Regions from separate parts of the Vibrio sp. TRT 17S01 genome, predicted to be linked through region 2. Evidence: predicted binding sites of a transcription regulator. Region 2 holds the regulator's gene; the other holds the start of a gene.
What was found. The regulator CRP, encoded in region 2, controls carbon source genes, mostly activating them, when cyclic AMP is high. The targets are predictions, from matches to a motif close to TGTGANNNNNNTCACA.
Positions count from the first base shown of each region.

Region 1: the regulator CRP is predicted to act here: its motif matches at 2,327-2,342, upstream of malT (HTH-type transcriptional regulator MalT).

Region 1 is NZ_JBNJOG010000019.1:41,120-52,273, forward strand. It holds gene ACQEXS_RS20085 (glycogen/starch/alpha-glucan phosphorylase) at 1-2,051, opposite strand, end outside; gene malT (HTH-type transcriptional regulator MalT) at 2,611-5,319, shown strand; gene manA (mannose-6-phosphate isomerase, class I) at 5,366-6,553, opposite strand; gene ACQEXS_RS20100 (MalY/PatB family protein) at 6,576-7,763, opposite strand; gene malX (maltose/glucose-specific PTS transporter subunit IIBC) at 7,812-9,386, opposite strand; gene malI (Mal regulon transcriptional regulator MalI) at 9,592-10,614, shown strand; gene ACQEXS_RS20115 (hypothetical protein) at 10,679-11,154, opposite strand, start outside.
Region 2 is NZ_JBNJOG010000007.1:220,969-232,122, forward strand. It holds gene ACQEXS_RS13280 (mechanosensitive ion channel family protein) at 1-198, shown strand, start outside; gene ACQEXS_RS13285 (hypothetical protein) at 252-629, opposite strand; gene ACQEXS_RS13290 (aminodeoxychorismate/anthranilate synthase component II) at 850-1,428, shown strand; gene ACQEXS_RS13295 (aspartate aminotransferase family protein) at 1,798-3,009, shown strand; gene astA (arginine N-succinyltransferase) at 3,061-4,080, shown strand; gene astD (succinylglutamate-semialdehyde dehydrogenase) at 4,094-5,551, shown strand; gene ACQEXS_RS13310 (DUF1338 domain-containing protein) at 5,722-6,513, shown strand; gene ACQEXS_RS13315 (sugar-binding protein) at 6,557-7,570, opposite strand; gene crp (cAMP-activated global transcriptional regulator CRP) at 7,788-8,420, opposite strand; gene ACQEXS_RS13325 (phosphoribulokinase) at 8,663-9,532, opposite strand; gene ACQEXS_RS13330 (YheU family protein) at 9,650-9,862, opposite strand; gene ACQEXS_RS13335 (hydrolase) at 9,903-10,877, opposite strand; gene ACQEXS_RS13340 (TIGR02444 family protein) at 10,890-11,154, opposite strand, start outside.

The sequences.
Region 1 (11,154 bases), on a different contig from region 2:
CGGATCTCAACGTTGGCACCATCCATCGTACCGATCGTCAACGCACCATTCAGCGCCATCTTCATGTTGCCGGTACCCGAAGCTTCTTTACCCGCAGTCGAAATTTGCTCAGAAACATCCGCCGCTGGAATGATGATTTCAGCCATGCTGACGCGGTAGTCTGGGATAAACACCACTTTAAGCTTGTTGCCGATACGCGGGTCATTATTCACTTTTTCAGCAATCATGTTGATGGCATAAATGATCTCTTTGGCTAAGTGATAACCCGGTGCTGCTTTAGCCGCAAAGAACACCACACGCGGAGCCATATCAAACTCAGGATCGTTCACCAAACGATGGTACAGCGACAAAATGTGGAGCATGTTCAGGTGCTGACGTTTGTATTCATGCAAGCGCTTAATTTGCACATCAAAGATCGCATTCGTATCCAGCTCGATCCCCATATTTTCTTGTACCCAATCGGCTAAACGCTGCTTATTCTCTTTTTTCACAGCCATGAATGACTTCTGGAATGCCGCATCCTCTGCGTATTGAGCAATGGATTCTAATTGGTCTAGATCCGCAGGCCATTCATCACCAATTTTCTCGGAAATCAACGCCGATAAACCCGGGTTACAGAACTTCAGCCAACGGCGCGGCGTAATACCATTGGTCACATTGTGTAGACGCGTTGGGTAGAGTTCATGGAATTCAGGGAAGAGATCGCGTTTCACCAGCTCTGAGTGCAATGCGGCAACGCCGTTTACTGCATAAGATCCAACCACACAAAGATTAGCCATACGCACCATGCGGTGGAAACCATCTTGGATGATAGACAGCTTTTGCTGCTTAGCGACATCCCCCGGCCATTTAGCACGAACCTCTTCCAAGAAGCGGTGGTTGATTTCGTAGATGATTTCCATATGACGAGGCAGTAGGCGCTGGATCAGAGATTCATCCCATGTTTCAAGCGCTTCAGGCAGTAAGGTGTGGTTGGTGTAGGCGAATGTCTGTGAACAGATATGCCATGCATCATCCCAACACAGCGCTTTTTCATCCATCAGAATACGCATTAACTCTGGGATTGCGATGGTTGGATGGGTGTCATTGAGCTGAATTGTTTCGTATTTTGGTAATGAGGCCAACGTATGACCCGTTTCTTCGTGGCGACGAAGAATATCTCGAACCGAGGCTGCACTGTGGAAATACTGTTGCATCAGGCGCAGTGTCTTGCCTTTTTCATGGTTATCATTTGGATACAGCACTTTGGTAATGTTACCTGCATCAATCAATGCATGCTGCGCTTCAAAATAGTCGCCGTTATTAAAACTGGCGAGAGAGAAAGGTGCGATAGCCTGACATTCCCATAAACGTAGCGGATAAACCGTCTCACTTTGGTAACCAACAATTGGCAGATCCCACGGCATTGCTTTTACAGCCATACCCGGAACCCAGCGGCGACGCTCTTTACCGTTGTCTTGATAAACCTCGACATGACCATAGAAACCAATTTCCTGAGCGAGTTCAGGACGTGCAACTTCCCATGGATACCCTTCAACACCACACCATGCATCTGGCGCTTCTTGTTGGTGCCCTTTCGCAAAAGATTGCTTAAATAGGCCGTATTCATAGTGCAGACCATAGCCAACCGTTGGAAACTCTTGCGCAGCGAGTGAATCCATAAAGCAAGCCGCCAGTCGGCCTAAACCACCGTTTCCTAACGAAGGATCGCGCTCTTCTTCAAGCAAATCTGTTAGGTTTTGGCCTAACTCGCTCATAGCCTCGGTGATTTGTTCATATAATCCCATGCTGATCAGGTTATTACCGGTTAGACGGCCAATCAAAAACTCAAGCGAAAGGTAGTTCACACTCTTCGCACTACGGATAGCATCGTCTTGTTCTGTTTGCAGCATATCAAAGGTGGTCAGCTCAGCTAGAGCGCGTCCCATAGCTAAATACCATGCACGGCTAGAGGCTCGCTCTACCGTAGTAGCATAGGTTGCTGAGAGGTGTTTTTTCACGCTTTCTTGGAAAGCAGCTTTATCAAAAGCAGTTTGTTGCGCAGGTTTCATTCCGAAATCTCACTTACATTTTTTTAGTTTTAATCCATCTGTGCCATATCGTGCATGGCGACAGACATCAAAACATCCTCCTACCCCAGAGGAGTATTAGGAGGAGATGTCAGGGCGTAGACGGCGTACAAACAACGGCCAGGTGATCCAACTCTCATTAACCACGACACGCAGCCAAATCCATAGTGATTAAGATCACAACGCCAACTCAAATAAAACTAGTCGTTAATGAAGACCGAGCATGGAGAGTCTCTGGGTGAATTGATAAGAATGTACGTGAGATCACACTCTGTTTTTTCGCATTCATAGAATTGCACTAATAACGGTGCAGTTTTGTGCGAACAGCCTGCTTTCACACCCACCTTTAAGTGATTTAGTTCACAAATATAAGGCGTAGAAAACTACGCTTCGCGAAATAAGTAAAAAACGGGCCTCTGATCAATAACCGTAGTGATCGAGTTCCGTTACCATCCGCCCAATCCTCCGGGAATAGATTGATAACCCAAGATATAACGTGCTCATCCGAAGCACTGAAGATATAAGAACAGGATGTAAGAAGATGTGGATTCCTTCGAAGTTAACTCGTCCTGGGCGCTTGCATAATGCGATTGTACGTCCAAGAGTACTCGACATACTCCAGCAAGCACCTTGCTACAAACTTATTTTGTTTCGCTCACCAGCTGGTTATGGCAAAACCACCATGGCAGCACAGTGGTTAGCGGATAAACCTAATGTCGGCTGGTACAGTATTGATGAAAGCGACAACGACTCATTTCGCTTTATGAACTACCTGCTTAAAGCCTTGAACAAAGCCACCAATGATGCCTGCCCAAACTCGCAGAAATTAGCGGAAAAGCGCCAGTTTTCTTCCCTACACTCCCTTTTCGGCGAAGTGTTTGCCGAAATGTCGCAATTTCATCAAGAGTGCTACTTGGTACTCGACGATTATCATTTGATCGCAGAAGACGATATTCACGAAGCGATGCGCTTTTTCCTTAAACATATGCCCGACAATCTCACACTGGTTGTGACCAGTCGCGCCGCACCTCCACTTGGTACAGCAAACTTACGTGTTCGTGATTTAATGATTGAGATTGGTAACGATCTCTTGGCCTTTGATACCGAAGAAACAACCCGCTTCTTCAACCAACGAGTCGCTGACGGCATTGATGATGTCACGGCAGATAGCCTGCGCCATTATGTTGAAGGTTGGCCATCCGCCTTGCAGTTAATCGCACTGCAAGCACAGCATCAAAAACGTACCCTCGCGCAATCAGCAGAATCCGTTTCCCAGTTTAATCACGGCCACCTGTGGGATTATCTGGTTGAAGAAGTGTTTGATTTGCTCGACCAAGAAACCCGCCAGTTTCTAATGCAGTGTTCCGTACTCGACCATTTTAACGATGCATTGGTGTCAGCACTGACCAAGCGCGACGATGCGCTCAGTATGATTGAGTCCCTCAATCGTTTTGGTTTGTTCATTCATCCGTTGGAAGGGGAGCAGAATTGGTTCCGATTCCACAATCTATTTGCCGAATTTCTCTCTCACGAACGATTAGCACGTATTCCACAACAAGAACAAGAGTTACATGAGGCAGCCGCCCACGCGTGGTTGAGCCAAGCCTCACCGCATCAAGCGTTGCGCCATGCACGAAAAGCTCGCAACGGCCAACTAGTCGCGGATATCTTGACTCAATATGGCTGGAAAATGTTCAACCACGGTGAGTTGCAGACCTTGGAACGTGCCATTAACGCTTTGAAACCTGAACAGCTTTATAGCGAACCTAAACTGTGTATGTTGCAGGCATGGCTCGCACAAAGTCAGCATCGCTATGACGATGTCGGCGATCTACTGAAAAAAGCCGATGACCAAATGAACGCGTTTAACGTGCAGCTCTCTACTAATGAGCAGGGTGAGTTCAATGCGCTGAGAGCACAGGTCGCCATTAACCAAAACGAACCAGAAAAAGCTTTAGAGCTGGCTGAGCTGGCCTTGAGCCAACTCGACAGCACAGTTTACCGCAGTCGAATCGTCGCCACTTCTGTGGTGGGCGAAGTCAATCACGTGCTTGGGCAACTGAGTCGTGCACTACCGATGATGCAGCAAACTGAGAAACTGGCGCGTCAATATCAGGTCTACCATCAAGCGCTTTGGGCCATGTTACAGCAGAGCGAAATTTTGATCGCTCAGGGTTATGTTCAGGCGGCATATGAAGTGCAAGACAATGCCTTTCGTCTGATTGAAGAGCAGCAGTTACATCAAGTGCCATTGCATGAATTTTTGCTGCGAGTTCGCGCCCAGATCCTCTGGTGCTGGAATCGATTAGATGAAGCTGAAGAGTGTTCGTACAAAGGACTTGATGTGCTGGGTAACCACTCACCGAGTAAGCACTTACATAGCTACTCGATGTTGGCACGTATAGCCATTGGTCGAGGAGAGCTGGATAAAGCAGCCAAGTTTATCGATCAAATTGTCCATCTGCTAAAACAGTCAACCTACCATGTTGACTGGACAGCCAATGCCTCTCTGTCGTTAATTCTATACTGGCAAGCCCGTGGAGATATGGAATCCATTCAACACTGGCTCAAAACGACGACTCGACCAGAGAAAGCGTGCAACCACTTCACCCAGCTACAATGGCGCAATATTGCTCGTGCGTATATCAATTTGGGTGAGCTTGAAAAAGCCCACGAGACACTGGATTTCTTACAACAACAAGCCCAAGAAAACCAGTTGATCACCGATACCAACCGTAACTTGATTGTTGAAGCGGTACTGGCTGCCACAGAAGAAAACGAAGAAGCTGCACGAGCGTTATTAAAGCAAGCATTGGAGCTGACCAACCAAACAGGGATTTTAGGCAACTTCCTAGTAGATGGCAGCAAAATTGGTCATATTTTAGAGAAATTAAGTCACAAGTCGGAGCTGGGTGATTTGGAGCGCCACCGTGCGCAGAAGCTCACCAAAGAGATTTCCACCACGCAACGCAGCCGCTCTGTCCACTTTGATGAAGAGTTTGTAGAAAAGTTAGTGAACCACCCAAACATTCCGGAATTGGTTCGTACTAGCCCACTAACTCAGCGTGAATGGCAGGTGCTTGGACTGATCTATTCTGGCTTTAGTAACGAGCAAATTGCACAAGAGCTTGATGTGGCCGGCACCACCATTAAAACTCACATTCGAAACCTCTATCAAAAGCTGAATATCGCCAATCGAAAAGAAGCGATTTCAACTGCAGAAAACCTTCTCCAATTGATGGGATACTAAACCGAAAAAGCCCTGAACACGTTCAGGGCTTTTGCTCATCTGTTCTTTAATTGTATGCCCTTGCGAGCCTTCCTTGACCGCTATAAACATAGGAATGGCTATTGTTACCGATCAATATCGAGTCACCAGTTTTCAGCGCTAATTCTTGCTCTCCTGAAGAAATCACCACATTACCTTCAATACAAAACAGAATTTCTGCACTGCGAATGAATTGAATTTTACCGACATGATCGACCGTGATGATATCAAGGCTAAAGTCATCCACTGGGATCGGAAAACTTTGGCGATCTTCTTTCGAAACTGGACTTACTTTTAATGCATCCGCGCACACGGGAATAAACGCGGTGTTATCAATTAGCTCTGGAATATCTATAAATTTCGTAGTTAATCCTGCCCGCAACACGTTATCCGAATTGGCCATCAACTCTAACCCGGTTCCCTGAACATACGCATGCGGTGTTTCAGCATGCAAGAACATCGCCTCTCCGGGCTCAAGTTCAATCGTGTTCAAAATCAGGGGAGACAGCAACCCGATATCATCTTGATAGTGTTGCATGAACTCTCGAATATAGTGATACGCTTCTCTTAGCTGAGCGGTCTTCGCAGGCCTATTTAACGAGGTATATAGCTCCGTCAATACGCGTTCTTTACGCATTTCATCCAACGACATGATGGTGGTAAAGAACTGTTTTAACCCTGCGGAGTTGGGCGTCGACTCCAGCAAATCCAGCTCTGGTTCCAACGAATACAACCCTGCCTGACGAAACAGCGATACGATCTGCGCTATCGGGCGAAAACCGTTCATAGCGCGGTAAAAGGTCAGTGCATATACCAGCTCCGGTTTATGGTTCGGATCTTTGTAACTGCGGTTCGGCGCATCCAACGGTAAACCTTGTTGGTTTTCTCGGGCAAAACCAATTTCCGCTTTTTCTTTTCTTGGATGAACCTGAATCGATAATGGCGTTTCTGCGGCCAACACTTTGAACAAGAAAGGCAATTCGCCATACCTTGCCGTCGTATAGTCCCCCAACAGGCCCAATTTGTCGGCATTAATCACTTCAGAAATATGGCACTGCGTTTCCGATACTTTAGAGCACCCTGCTGGGTGAGCCCCCATCCAGATTTCCGCCATCGGTTCATTGGTTGGGTTCGTGATACCAAACAGCTCGGTGACGGACTGTTTGCTCCCCCACGCGTAGTGTTTAATTACATTATCAAGCTTATACAATGACATAATGCTCACTCTCTTGCTGTGGTCATTCACCAGTCAACTGAGCTTGTATCGCGGCAATCAACGCCGCCACACCCGCTTCAACCTTGCTTCTTGGACATCCAAGATTTAAACGCACGTAGTCTTTTCCAACGTCGCCATACGTACTGCCCTGCATGATTGCCACATCATACTGATCAATTAACGTCCGGTTTAACGCCGCCATATCCAGCGGTAACGAAGAAAGGTCTATCCAAGCAAGATAAGTTGCTTCCGGCAGTTGATAATGGATTTGCGGTATCGCTGAATTTAGGGCCGTTTGTACATATTTGTGGTTACCAAGCACATAGTCATTTAGTGCATCCAACCACTCATGCCCTTTTTGGTAGGCAGCCATGGTTGCGAGCACACCGAGAATCGCTGGCGAAGAAAGCCCATCAACATGCTTGAGTTTAAATAAGTAATCATCACGACATTGCTGATCGGGAATGATGGCATACGCACCAGTTAGGGCTGGGATATTGAACGACTTACTTGCCGAGCTCACCAATGCCCATGGCATTTCAAGCCCAAAACCTTGCCATGGTGTGTGCGGTTTGAACGCAATATCCATATGAATTTCATCGGAGATCACGGCCACTTTGTGTCGCTGGCACAGCTTGGCAATGCGTATTAATTCTTCTTTGCTCCACACTCGCCCCGTTGGGTTGTGTGGGCTACACAATAAGAAAATCCGGTTATTTGGATCAGCCAGTTGCTGCTCAAGCTCACACCAGTTGATACTGAACTGACCATGCTCTTTGAGCAGTGAGCTTGGAACACACACGCGCTGCTGGCCGGCAATCATGCGATCAAACGCATCGTAGCCGGGCGCGTGGTATACCACGCCTTGTCCTGGCTTGCTCCATTGTTGGATCAAACTAGAGATGATGTAGATAACCGAAGGGCCATAAACGATCGCTTGTTCGTCAAACATGGCATCAAAACGCCGATGAAACCATGCTGTCACTGCAGATCTAAAGTCGCGGTGATTCCAGCGGCTGTAACCAAGAACCGGATGCTCCAAACGTTGTTTCAAGGCATCTAGAACAACATTCGGTGCTGCGAAATCCATATCCGAGATTGTGAAAGGCAATAAACCTTCCTTACCAAACCTATCTTGCACATAGTCCCATTGCGTGCAGTAGGTCCCCGTGCGATCAATTGAGGTATCAAAGTCATACTGATGAGTCATTACCGTCTCCTCATTCCCCCTTGCATTACCGCACGGGGGAATGTTGTTTTAGCTGGCAGTCATCAAAGACTGAATTTCATTTTTGACGAGATGAACCTGCGTCCCGATCACCACCTGCAAGTTATGCTCATCCAGTTTCACCACCCCCAACGCACCGTGCGCTTTCAAGCTGGCATCGTTAACCAAGGACATATCTTTAACCGATAAGCGCAAACGGGTAATACAGTTGTCTAACGCAGTAATGTTATCTTTCCCACCAAGAGCTGCCAGTACTGCCGCACCTTTGCCTGATTCATTGATAAAACTTGCCTCAAGTTCTTTGTCAACTTCTGCGGTATCGACTTCACGGCCAGGGGTTTTGAGGTTGAATCTGAGAATAGCAAAACGGAACACACTGTAATAAACCGCAAACCAAATACCGGCAACAACAGGCACTAGGTACCATTTGGTAGCCGTCCCTTGCAGAACCCCAAAGACGAGGAAGTCAATTAGGTTGCCATCGGTATTCCCGATAGTGACTTCCAGCATACCCATGATCATGAAGCCAAGGCCAGTGAGTATCGCGTGAATGAAGTAAAGTACCGGAGCAACGAATAAGAACAGGAATTCCAATGGCTCAGTAATACCACCGACCATACACGCCACAACACCTGAAATAAGCAGTGCTTTAATTTTATGGCGACTTTCCGGCTTGGCGCAGTGGTACATCGCCAGAGCCGCACCCGGTAACCCGCCAAGGAAAGTCGGCATTTTCCCTTGTGATAAGAACGCTGTGACTTCAGGCGTAAAACTTTGCGTGGTTGGGCATGATAGTTCCGCATAGAAAATATTCAGCGCACCAGATACCGTGTGATTACACACCTCCATTGTGCCACCCGCTTCTGTAAAGCGGATCAACGCCACCAAAATATGGTGCAAACCAATTGGTAGCAATAAGCGTTCACCAGTACCAAACAGCATTGGACCGAAGTCCCCAGCACCAGCAATCGCATAACCGATGCCGTTGATGCCTTTTGCAAAATATGGCCAGATAAATGGAATAAGAACACCGACGATACCTAATACGATGGCAGAGATAATCGGGACAAAACGCGCACCACCAAAGAACGCCAGAGCATCTGGCATTTTAAAGGTGTAGTAACGCTGGTGAAGACGAGCCACAATGATGCCCACCATGACCGCACCTAGGATCCCTGTATCAATGGACTCAATACCGATAATGCTTTTAACACCGTAGGCAGTGCGCTGCGCTTCATCGGCCAGCACACCATTGACGGTTAGAAAGAAATTGATCGCTAGATTGAACGCCGCGTATCCGACAAAACCCGAGAAAGCCGCTACCCCTTTTTCTTCACGAGCTAGACCGAGAGGGATCGCAATGGCAAACATTACTGGCAGGTAAATAAATGCGACCAAACCGATTTTGGTCATCCACATAAATAGGTATTGCAAGATCGTATTATCGAGCAGAGGTATCGCTTCTTGAATGGCGGTGCTCGACAATGAACTCCCTACCCCAAGCAAAATACCTGAAAAGGCAAGCAGGGCGACAGGCAGCATAAATGTCTTTCCTAAACTCTGTAGAAATTCCCACATTGTGGTTTTATTAGCATTGCTGGACATAACAACTCTCCGAAGATGAGAACGTAGGGTTTTATTTTGTTTATGCAACCGAACTTACACCGCTAAAATTTTTGGTAAAACGTTTTATCAATTTATTTGTGATCCAGTTATATTTCTTTCGATTGTTATGTGATCGCCCTTTAATAATCAGGACAATACCTGTATGTTTTCCTGATGAAACGTTTCTTCAATTACTAGTAGGCTTATGTCATCCAAAAAAGTGACCATTACCGAAGTTGCGAAACACGCTGGCGTCTCTGTCACCACGGTTTCAATGGTGTTGAGCAATAAGGGACGTATCTCCCCAGACACCGCGAAAAAAGTGAATCAAGCAGTTGAAGCCCTGGGATATATTCGCAACCGTGCAGCTGCTAACTTGCGCTCCAATACCAGCGAAATCATTGGTCTTATCTTGAGAGACATTAGCGATCCTTACTATGCGGAAGTGGCGGCTGGGCTAAGTGAAGAAGCCGAAAAACAAGGCTATATGCTGTTTTTAGCGCAATGTGGAGAGAGTCAGGAAAAGTTTGATCATTGTTTGAGAACCCTTGCCCACCAAGGCGTAGGTGGTGTTGCATTTTGTCCTGTTGGTGAAAATCAGCAGTTTGATATCGATCAACTCAACACCTTTAAGCTGCCTTTGGTGTGTATTTCTCGAGCGTCTGTCGATAAACAAGTCGATTATGTTGGTCCCGACAACAGCTACGCAGCAAAACTGGCTACAGAGCACCTGATCAAACAGGGGCATCGTTGCATCGCTTATGTTGGTGGGCAAAGCAATTCACTATCTCGAGCGGAACGGATTGGGGGTTATTGCAGTACCCTAGTGCAATTTGGTTTGCCATTTAAGCCAGAATGGGTTGTAGAATGCCAGAAGACTCAAGCCTCTGCGGCGCAAACGGTACAACAGTTATTGTCAGATCATCCTCAAGTCACCGCTGTGCTTTGTCACCATTCAGCAACAGCTCTAGGTGCGGTATATGGGATCAATCGTGCAGGAAGACAGGTGGGTAAAGATCAGTTTGTCGGCGAACAAGTTTCCGTTATTGGTTTTGATGATGTGGAAGCCGCAGAGCTTATCGAACCACCACTGACTTTCGTTAATTCCAATGCCAGAGAAATGGGAAAACAAGCGGCGAGACGTTTAATTGAAAACATGAACTCCGAGCAACATCAGCCTCATAGTTTAATTCTTCCTCCAAGTCTGATCATAAGGGCCTCTGCATAATTTCCTTGATTCCATGAAAAAAGCCAGCGTTATACGCTGGCTTTGAACAAGGTAAATACCTGCTTTAATGAATCGATGCTGGCAGTGACGCCGCTTCCATCGTAATGGTTGCACCCCATGAAGGTTCGTCACGCTCTTCTTTCACAAAACCACGGTTGGTCAACCAAGACACTTTCGTGTCCGTTGTTAAAATCGCTGGGTAATAAGTTTCGCTGCTGACTTTACACGCTTCTATGGTTCCAGCGCCGACCGTCACTTCTTCTTTGCCAAGGTAGGTTTCTTGGTAGTCGAATACGGCTAATGACCAAATATCTGTCATGTCTGTCAGTGGCGTTTCTACCGTTACTGTTCTCACCCCTGGTCTGATTTCCAATGCAGGATCAACACTGTAATCAAACTCAGACGCTAAAGGCATATTGGTCGCACTGCCAAACAGCGCAGGTACATTCAGCAATTTTTCAGCATCAGCAATCGCCAGAGGCAGAATGGCTTTTGCCGTCCCCCAACCAAACGAACCATCTGGATTAAACCCTTCTTGAC
Region 2 (11,154 bases):
CCAATGATCAAAGTCCATACATTAAATACGTCGTCGGTGGACTTTATTGTTCGCCCTTGGGTAAAGACTGATGATTACTGGGACGTCTACTGGGATGTGACTAAAGAAGTGAAACTGCGCTTTGACCGTGAAGGCATTTCTATTCCATTCCCTCAACAAGATGTGCATCTGCATATGATTGAGAAAAACGAAGCTTAATGACTATAAACGAAGGCCAGCATTTGCTGGCCTTTTTATACTGACTACTCGTATTATGATTTATAGAGCTTAGTTGGGCTTTCTTCATTCTCGCAACGAGTTTGATCATAATCGTTGATCATACCGCCACGACCTTTAAAGCTCATACGAACTATCATTCCTTGTTTAAGAAAATCAGCTAAATCTTCACAAGCTAAACGATAACTGATTTCTTTGATGTGTACATGAGACCATTCATACCCGCTTGGTACTGCTTCTTCATATTCAATCACACCATTATCTGTCACATTTAGATGCTTGTATGGATTGAGCATTTCCTGTGCGTCTCGTATCACTTGGGGAGAGGCGTTTGTTTGTAACTCATGAACACTAGTTGTTTGACAACCAGATAATGCCACTGCGGTAAGGGCGAGTAATAATTTTAGTTTCATTGTTAATTTACTGCTCGTTGTTAGTTTCATTATGTAAACTATCAACGAATAAGCCAATTACTAAGCTAAGAACTATTTTTATTTAATATCTTTTGATCGGTTAGACATTTTTTGATCTTAGTTACAATTTTCTATCGCCATGACTTTCCACTTGCCTTTCTCATTGGGTACTGCACAATACCGCCTCTAGCTGTATTGATAAGGATGTTTTGGGTAAGCCATGCTGTTAATCATCGACAATTACGATTCATTTACTTACAACCTATACCAGTATTTTTGCGAGCTGGGCACTGAGGTTCGAGTTGTACGTAATGATGAGATCGATATTACAGGCATCGAGTCGTTAAACCCTTCTCACCTTGTTATCTCTCCCGGACCTTGTACCCCCAATGAGGCAGGGATTTCGCTTGCAGCAATACAACATTTTGCTGGTAAGCTACCCATCTTAGGGGTTTGCTTAGGTCACCAAGCCATTGCACAAGTATTTGGTGGGGAAGTCGTGCGTGCACGTCAGGTTATGCATGGGAAGACCTCTCCGATCCGTCATAATGGTCGAAGTGTTTTTCGAGATTTGAATAACCCCTTAACCGTGACTCGCTATCATTCATTAGTCGTGAAAAATGATTCCCTACCAGATTGCTTTGAGCTCACTGCTTGGACAGAATTTGCTGATGGCAGTATGGATGAAATTATGGGTTATCAGCACAAGACTCTGCCGATTGATGCCGTTCAGTTTCACCCTGAGTCGATTAAAACAGAGCAGGGACACCAGCTTTTGGCGAACTTTTTACGTCGCTAGTGAGCTAATTAACCTGACATTGATCACTTTTTTTAACATTTCTATCAGCTGTTAACTCTGCATAATTCCATGCAAGTTTATTCTCGATTGCTTCTCCTCATTGCTATTGACCCCTTTTGATGACTCACTTCATCTCTGCTTATACTTGGCATAAGTAAATATTGCTTCATAAAAGCAGTAGCTTGGTGCATAAATAATCATAGGTGATGTATAGCGCACGGTTTCGTGACGTTTAAAAAGAATAAATCACTATTGAAAAGGTTAATTAAATGTAAATACAATGCCGCATTGGCGTAAATGCCAGACAAAATCATTTTGTTTGGTTTGCGTAACGTCAGTTATGCATGCGGTATCAAGAGGGAATGTGCAATGACAGTGGAAAATAAAGTAGAGCGCGGTTTATTCGATGAGGTGATGGTGCCTTGTTATAACCCAATGGAAATGATCCCGGTAAAAGGTGAAGGCTCACGAGTCTGGGATCAAGATGGCAATGAATACATCGACTTTGCTGGTGGTATTGCTGTGAGTTGCTTGGGGCACTGTCATCCAGCCATGGTGAGCGCATTAACAGAGCAAGGTAATAAGCTTTGGCATTTAAGTAACGTGATGACCAACGAGCCAGCATTGCGCCTTGCGAAAAAGCTAACGGAAATCAGCTTTGCAGAAAAAGTGTTCTTTGCTAACTCGGGTGCGGAGGCCAATGAAGCGGCATTGAAGCTAGCACGCCGTTATGCAGCTGATGTGCATGGTCCGGAAAAATCAGAAATTATCGCCTTTAAACAAGGATTCCATGGACGCACTTTCTTCACCGTGACGGTGGGGGGACAAGCTGCATATTCTGATGGCTTTGGCCCGAAACCAGGCGATGTGACCCACCTGCCTTACAACGATGTTGAAGCACTCAAAGCGCATATCTCAGATCGAACCTGTGCAATCATGATGGAACCGCTACAAGGTGAAGGTGGCATTATTTCGCCAACCGCTGAGTTTGTTCAAGCCGTTCGTGAGTTGTGTGACAAGCACAATGCGCTACTTATCTTTGATGAAGTGCAAACCGGTAATGGTCGTACTGGTGAGTTTTATGCCTATCAAGGCTTGGGGATCACTCCAGATATTTTAAGCACCGCTAAATCACTTGGCGGTGGCTTCCCAATTGGCGCAATGCTAACCACAGCAAAATTGGCAGAGCACCTTAAAGTTGGAACTCATGGTTCAACTTACGGTGGTAATCCATTGGCATGTGCGGTTGCAGAAGCGGTGGTGGATCTGGTCAGCCAGCCAGAAACCCTTGAAGGGGTGAAAGCACGTGAAGCGCTTTTCCGTGAAGGCTTGACTAAAATTAATGATAAATACCAGATCTTCAGCGAAGTTCGCGGGAAAGGTCTACTACTGGGAGCGGCATTGAATGAAGAATGGCAAGGCCGTGCCCGTGATGTCTTGGTGGCTGCTGGCCAGCAGGGACTCATGATACTGGTTGCGGGAGCAAACGTGGTACGTTTCACACCGTCACTGGTCATTTCACAACAAGAAATCGAGGAAGGATTAGCGAAACTGGATAAAGCTATCGCTTCACTCGTTTAAGACAGCATAGGGCCCGTCCCGGGCCCTTCTTAGCATCAGGAGGGAGTATCGATGCTGGTTGTTCGCCCTATCGCAATGTCGGATTACGAAGCACTGCACACATGTGCGGTCGAGTCGGGTCACGGGTTCACATCATTACCGGTTAATGAAGAATTGTTAACCAATCGTATTAAACATTCAGAGTACAGTTTTACCAAACCGGACGTTACCCAAGCGGGTGATGAGGGCTACCTCATGGTGGGTTTTGATAGCGAAACTGGTGAGGTTGCAGGTTGTACGGGTATTGAAGCTTCCATTGGTTGGGACGTACCGTTTTACTCATATCACATCAGTACTATTGTTCATTCATCGCCCAAACTAGGTGTGAATAATGTGGTGAAGCTGCTGACCTTTGGTAATAACTACACCGGGTGCAGTGAGATTTGTACGCTGTTCTTACGCCCCACTTTTCGTGGTGGATTGAATGGACGTTTGATGTCGAAATGCCGTTTTTTGATGATGGCAGAGCACCCACATCGTTTCTCTGAAACCATTTTTGCAGAGATGCGTGGTGTCTCAGATGAAGAAGGCAACTCGCCATTCTGGCAATGGTTGCAAGAGCATTTTTTCTCCATCGATTTCACCATGGCTGATTATCTTACTGGGATTGGTAAAAAAGGCTTTATTGCGGATCTGATGCCGAAGCTGCCAATCTACATTAACTTGCTCAGCAAGGAAGCACAGGCTGTGGTTGGTAAGGTGCATGAAAACACCAAACCGGCGTTAAGACTGCTGGAGAAAGAAGGTTTTACCTGCCGTAACTATGTCGATATTTTTGATGCAGGCCCGACAGTAGAATGTGATTTGCGCAATATCGAGTCGGTGCGCCACTCGTTCCGAGCCAAAGTCTCGATTGCAGAGCATACCAGTTCGCAAGATTACCTGATGTGCAATACCTCATTTGAGCACTTCCGCGCTGCGGCTGCGAAAGCGGGATACGATCAGGCAACCGAAACCGCCATCTTATCACCAGAGGTCGCTCAAGCACTGCAAGTGCAAGAAGGTGATTACGTTCGTATGTTGGCTCAGTAAAAAGGAAACGGTTATGACACATTGGATTGCAGGCGAATGGGTCGCTGGGCAAGGTGAAGCGATGACATCGTTAGCACCCTACAACAATGAAGTGATTTGGCAAGGTGATAGTGCAACGCCTGCTCAAGTTGAAGCTGCGGTTAAGGCGGCTCGCGAGGCATTTCTTAGTTGGAAAAAACTGAGCTTTGAAGCGCGTGAAGCGGTCGTCGTGAAGTTCGCTGAGATTGTGAAGCTCCACGCAGAAGAGATTGCTGAAACTATTGCTAAAGAAACAGGAAAGCCGCTATGGGAAACGCGCACTGAAGCGGCGGCGATGGCGGGTAAAATCGCGATTTCTATCCGTGCCTATCACAGCCGTACAGGTGAAACCACACGTGAAGCGGCTGGCAATCAGATCGTCCTGCGTCATCGACCACTCGGTGTGATGGCGGTCTTTGGGCCTTACAATTTCCCCGGGCATTTGCCCAATGGACACATCGTTCCGGCCTTGCTCGCTGGGAACACTGTGGTGTTCAAACCGTCAGAACAAACCCCTCTGACGGGTGAACTTGCGATGAAGCTGTGGGAGAAAGCGGGCTTACCTGCGGGTGTGATCAATCTTGTCCAAGGGGCAAAAGAAACTGGCATTGCACTGGCGGATGCCAAGGGCATCGATGGTGTGCTGTTTACGGGGAGTGCGAACACTGGCCATGTACTGCACCGTCAATTTGCGGGTCAGCCTGAGAAAATGCTGGCTCTTGAAATGGGGGGTAACAACCCGATGGTTATTTCAGAGCAGTATGGCGAGTTAGACGCGACGGTATATACCATTATTCAATCGGCATTTATCAGTGCGGGTCAGCGCTGCACCTGTGCTCGTCGTTTGTATGTGCCAGTGGGAGAAAAGGGTGATCGCTTAGTAAGCCGCTTAGTGGAAGCGACTCAGCAGATCCGCGTTGATGAACCATTCGCGCAACCAGCACCGTTTATGGGGCCTCAAATTTCCAAAACGGCGGCGCAGTTTATTCTTCAGGCACAAGCGAACTTGCAACAGCTTGGTGGGCTGAGTTTACTCGAAGCTAAAGGTGGCGAAGCTGCTTTTGTCACTCCGGGCATTATTGATGTCACTGCTATCGCGGATCTACCGGATGAAGAGTATTTTGGGCCACTCTTGCAGGTCGTACGATATCAGGGACTTGAACAGGCTGTGGCGTTGGCCAATGACACCCGTTTTGGTCTGTCGGCAGGTTTAGTTTCTACCGATGACAGTGAATGGGATTACTTTGTTGACCACATCCGCGCTGGCATCGTCAATCGTAACCGACAACTGACCGGGGCAAGTGGTGATGCGCCGTTTGGTGGACCGGGTGCCTCGGGTAACTTAAGGCCAAGTGCTTATTATGCCGCGGACTATTGTGCTTATCCAATGGCATCGATGGAAGGTGAAACAACGCTACTTCCTGAAACACTCAGTCCCGGAATCACGTTATAAAAAATGGGCTGCTTGCAGCCCATCTCCTTTTGCGCAGTTAAGTGGTCGCTGCAAAAGGGATCACAACAAAAAATAACTCTAATATCTACGTCACAGGTTGAAGGCTATCTCAATCTATTTGGGTAGCCGATTATTTCCAATAACCGAAAACACCTTAACAAGGAGGCGTTATGACGCCAGATACATTGTTCCAGTTGTTATGGAATGACTATATTCATCGCTTGTGTCCCTCTGCTGAAAAAGTTCATTACCTATTGGAAGAGGGTGAACCTCTGATTAATGACCACATTGCGCTGCGCACGTTTAATGTTTCCCCGTTAGGGATTGATACCTTAGCTAAACCATTTTTAGATTTAGGCTATCAACCTAAAGGGGAATACCAGTTTGAGGCAAAAAAATTAGCTGCGAAACATTTTGAACACCCTGATCCAAAGCAGCCTAAAGTGTTTATTAGTGAACTGAAAGTGGAAGAATGCTCATTAGAGATGCAGCAGATCATCCACAAGCTGGTAGCGCAAGTAGATGCAACGAAACTCAATGATCCAGCGTTCCTCTATAGCGGACGTCTATGGAATTTGAGCCTCAGTGATTTTGAGTTGCTGGCAAAAGAGAGCGAGTATGCTTCTTGGCTAGCCGCACATGGTTATGGCGCAAACCACTTTACGGTTAGCGTGAATCAACTCAATGCGATGGAAGAAGTTAAACAGGTGAATGATCATTTGCGTAAAGCTGGCTTCTCAATCAATGAGTTTGGTGGTGAAGTCAAAGGATCTCCGGACGTTCTGTTGGAACAATCCTCTACCATGGCTGATCGTGTTTTGGTGGAGTTTTCTGAAGGGCCAGAGATGATCCCGGGCGGATTTTATGAATTTGCTAAGCGCTATCCTATGGATTCTGGGGAGCTGTATCCTGGATTTGTTGCGGCGTCAGCAGACAAAATCTTTGAAAGTACCAACCAGTAAGTTGCCGTTTAAAGCAAAAAAGCCGCATTGTGCGGCTTTTTTATTAGGGGAGGCGTGTCCAATCAACGCTGTGCGCAGGGTGCTGGCCTTTGGTTTTCCAGTTTGCCTGATAAATGACATCATCCATACTGACCTGATCGCCCGCTAAGTAATACAGATTGGCATTGTAAGGGGTTGGGATGTCACTGAGTATGCGCCAGTTGTCCAGTGTCGATTCGCCCGGAGCCGCGGTCGCACTGTAGTGCTCAGCTTGATAAATGTCTCCCTGATAAGCCACTTGCTCTCCTGCTTGATATGCTTTGGCTTGCCACTGTGGCACATCCGAGAAATTTAAGAATGCAAATGTGTCAGGTTGGTGAAAGCCAAAAGAACCAACAGGACTCCAAGAGAGCCAAGCATAAGCTTCCCAGTCAGGGGCATAGCTTTTGTAATTGGCTCTAAATAAATTAAAGCGCCATAGCTTGTGCTGATACTCTTCATTACCATTACCAAGATAGTTGAGAGATTTTAGTGGGATTTTAACTTCGACGCGGTAGCCTTCATCCACATCACTGTCATCATTCACTGTGCCTTGCACAGTAACAGCATGCTCCAATCCTTCAATGTTCCATGCTAAATCGTCAGACCAAGGTGACGGTTGGTGGATCACCACGTCATAAGCCGTATTGAGTGAGATGCCCAGTTCATAATAGTTTTTCCCATCACCATCGGGGTCCAAAAATACTTCAACCGTATCATCGTTCTGGTAGGTCGGATCATCGTGGTTTTGGTAGCTGGCAGAAAGGTGGCGGTCTTGCGCCCAATACGCGATATACAAATTGTCTGCATCATAGGTGACTTTGGCCCATGTATCAGAAAGCGCGATGTATTGCCCATTATTATGCAAAACAAACAACGAAGTGGCTTTTGCATTGTGCCAACTCGCATCGTCCAACACGCCATCAATGACGGGAGGGGTATCAGTTTGTAGCGCATTATAGGTGTAGGGCGTGTTGGCCATGGCACTGGTCGCAAGGCCACTTGCGATGAGAATAGACGAGATGTTTAATCGCTTCATAGAACTTCCTTTTCATATTGTCCGTGCTACAAATTAACACCGAATGGCATACTTAATATGAAGAGTTGTATGAAGAGTAAAAAAGTTCAGTCTCTATTCACAGCTTCCACCGAGATGAAACTTTACCTTTAAGTGAATGTTTGAGCCCTGCCACAGGGGAAAGCAATAAAAAAACCCGGCAAGAAGCCGGGTTTTTGAGAACGTTTCAAGCGTTTGCTTAACGAGTACCGTAGACCACGATAGTTTTACCGTGTGCAGAAATTAGGTTCTGCTCTTCAAGCATTTTCAGGATACGACCCACTGTTTCACGAGAACAACCAACGATTTGGCCAATCTCTTGACGAGTGATCTTGATTTGCATGCCGTCTGGGTGCGTCATCGCATCTGGTTGCTTCGCTAGGTTTAGTAGCGTTTGTGCAATACGGCCAGTTACGTCTAGGAACGCTAGGTCACCTACTTTCTGGCTAGTCACTTGTAGGCGACGAGCCATTTGAGCAGACAGGCGCATTAGAATGTCTGGGTTTACTTGGATAAGCTGACGGAATTTCTTGAATGAGATTTCTGCAACTTCACAAGGAGATTTTGCACGAACCCAAGCAGTACGCTCTTGGTCTTCTTCGAACAGACCAAGCTCACCGATAAAGTCACCTTGGTTTAGGTAAGAAAGGATCATTTCCTTACCTTCTTCATCCTTGATTAGTACCGCTACAGAACCTTTGACGATGTAGTACAAGGTTTCCGCTTTCTCGCCCGCGTGGATCAGCGTGCTCTTAGAAGGGTACTTGTGAATATGACAATGTGAAAGAAACCACTCTAGTGTTGGGTCGGTTTGAGGTTTACCTAGAACCATAATATCTCACTTCCTCTGCAGGGTACGCTTGTCGCTTTCCATGTTTTAGCGAAGCCTTGAATCAGGCTTACTAGGATAAGAGCACTTCACCAGTGCTGCAAGCTATCTTGTGTTTCGGCTACAAATAGTATCCTTTTTCGAAAACGATTTCTTGATTTTAATCGTGTCGAAGCTCGGATAATTTACGCAAAAATGTGCACATGATCACGGTATGAAAAGTAATCGCAATCGACTAGCACTTTTTATCCAATTTTTCCTGTTTCGATTAACTGTTGTAGTATCGGCCTTACTATGAGCTCCATTGCAAAGCTCATCTTGCCACCAGGTACAACGATGGTGTTGTGTCGAGACATAAACGATCCATCAATCATGGCAAGTAGGTAAGGGTAGTCAACATTTTTAATGCCACGCAAACGAATCACAACGAAACTTTCATCCAAGCTTGGTATGCCTTTTGCGTTCAAAGGGTTGGATGTATCGACCGTTGGGACGCGTTGAAAGTTAATGTGTGTTCGGGAAAATTGCGGGGTAATGTAATTCAGGTAGTCGTCCATCGAGCGGACAATGGAGTCCATCACGGCTTCACGTGAGTGTCCGCGATCGCGCGTATCGCGGACAAATTTTTGGATCCACTCTAAGTTTACAATCGGGACCATGCCAATCAAAAGGTCAACATGTTGTGCCACGTTGACGTCACCATCTACGACTCCACCATGTAAACCTTCGTAAAACAAAACATCACTGCCTTCAGGCAGATCTTGCCAAGGTGTGAATGTTCCGGGCATCTGGTTATAAGGGACGGCTTCATCAAACGTATGTAGGTAACGGCGTACTTGGCCAGCACCTTCATGGCCATATTTACGGAAGAATTCGGCGAGGGCGGGAAAGTCGTTGGCCTGAGGACCAAAATAACTGATGTGACGGCCTTGCTCACGAGCTTTACGAATTTCGACGTCCATTTCAGGACGAGTGAAACGGTGAAAGCTATCACCTTCTACCCATGCAGCTTTAATGTCCATCATATTGAACATCTTACGAAAAGCTTCCGAAGTTGTGGTGGTTCCTGCACCGGATGAGCCTGTTACAGCGATAATCGGATGTTTTGCTGACATGACAACCCTTGTCGTTAACTAACTTACCTGTTGGATTTCATCGTACACTCGGGACGATGAATCGTTTGCCACTATAGCATGGATTATAGCGCTGTCATCGTCTGCTGTACGGTATCATTAAAACTTTTGGCGTAATTGAATATCCACCGTTTCGTGTAATTCAGAGAAAACAACGACGGCTTCACCCGTTTTGAGCTGGGCCTTAACTTGGTCAATTTTGTCTTGAAGAGAAACCTCTTCTGTGCCGTAGTCAGTCCCTTCACGAAGGACAAATTCTTTAATCAGGTTGTCCAGCGCATCTTCAGAGATTTGTTGCCAAGGAACAATCATAAATACCTCACTCGTTTATGATCTTCGTGTGAAGGCGTCATTATGCCGTTTTCAGGCTTTCATAGTAAGCGGGGAGCATCTCTTCAAGCCAAAATCTCGGTTTAAGCACCGAGCCGCTGACAAACCCGACATGGCCGCCTTGGTCATACAATTGATAATCGATGTTTTCTGGCAGGACAAACTTGGGTATGACGGCATCGGTCATAAATGGGTCGTCCTTGGCATGAATGATTTGGGTTGGTAAGCGGATTTCTTTCAGGCGATGGATACCAGAGCAGCGTTGATAGTAGTCATCGGCATCTTTAAAACCGTGTAGTGGTGCGGTGATCAAATCATCAAAGTCATAAAGACGGGTGACCCGATGGATATGTTGATAGGAGATACCCAATTCACCTTTGAGCAAGTGGTGTTTGCGTAGTGCATTGCGCTTTAATGAGCCGAGTAAGTAGCGTCGATATACTTTGGAAAAGCCTTGCTCAATGCGAGTAGAACAGGCGGACAGATCCAAGGGTGCTGAAACGATGGTGGCGGCATTAAGTAATGGTTCGTCGGCATATGTGGCAAGGTAATTCGCCAACATATTTCCGCCGAGAGAAATGCCCACCGCGACTTTAGGATTGTCAGGGAACTGTTGTTGAACATGCTGCAGAAATTGGCGTGCGTCTTCTGTTTCTCCAGAATGGTAAGCACGTGCTCGTTTGTTCGGTTTGCCGCTGCAACCGCGAAAATGCATCATTACCGCGAGCCAACCTTGCTTCGAAAATGCGTCCATTAATCCATTGGCATAAGGGCTATAAAAGCAACCTTCCAGCCCGTGAAATAAGATAAATAGAGGTTTCTTGCTGACTGACGGCGCACGCCAATCTTCACTCCACGCGAGATCCAAAAAATCACCATCCGGTGTATCGAGTGTTTGCCATACAGGCTCAAACAGGGCTTTCTTGCGAATAAACCTTGGAGCCAGAGTCTGTAGGTGAGGGTTGGTTAATCCTGTAGCAGCGGTGAAGTGAGTCATGGGTTTGTGTGCCTAGTGTTGATGAGGTTCGGCAGGTTTAGCAAAAATAGTGGCGAGGTGTTCGCCTCCGAGCTGACGGCAATATTTTAAGGTTAATGCGTCCCCTTGATTATTCTTTAATGCTAGGTGGTTGACGCAATCAACCAAGTCCGCTTGTTGCTGCTTTTCCAGTTGAAGTTCAAATTGTAATGCCTCACGATACAAGGTATCCGGCAACTGGAGTTTGAGTTTGCGTCTTAGTTCACGATAGCTGTGTAATAGTGTTTCCGAGCGCCCT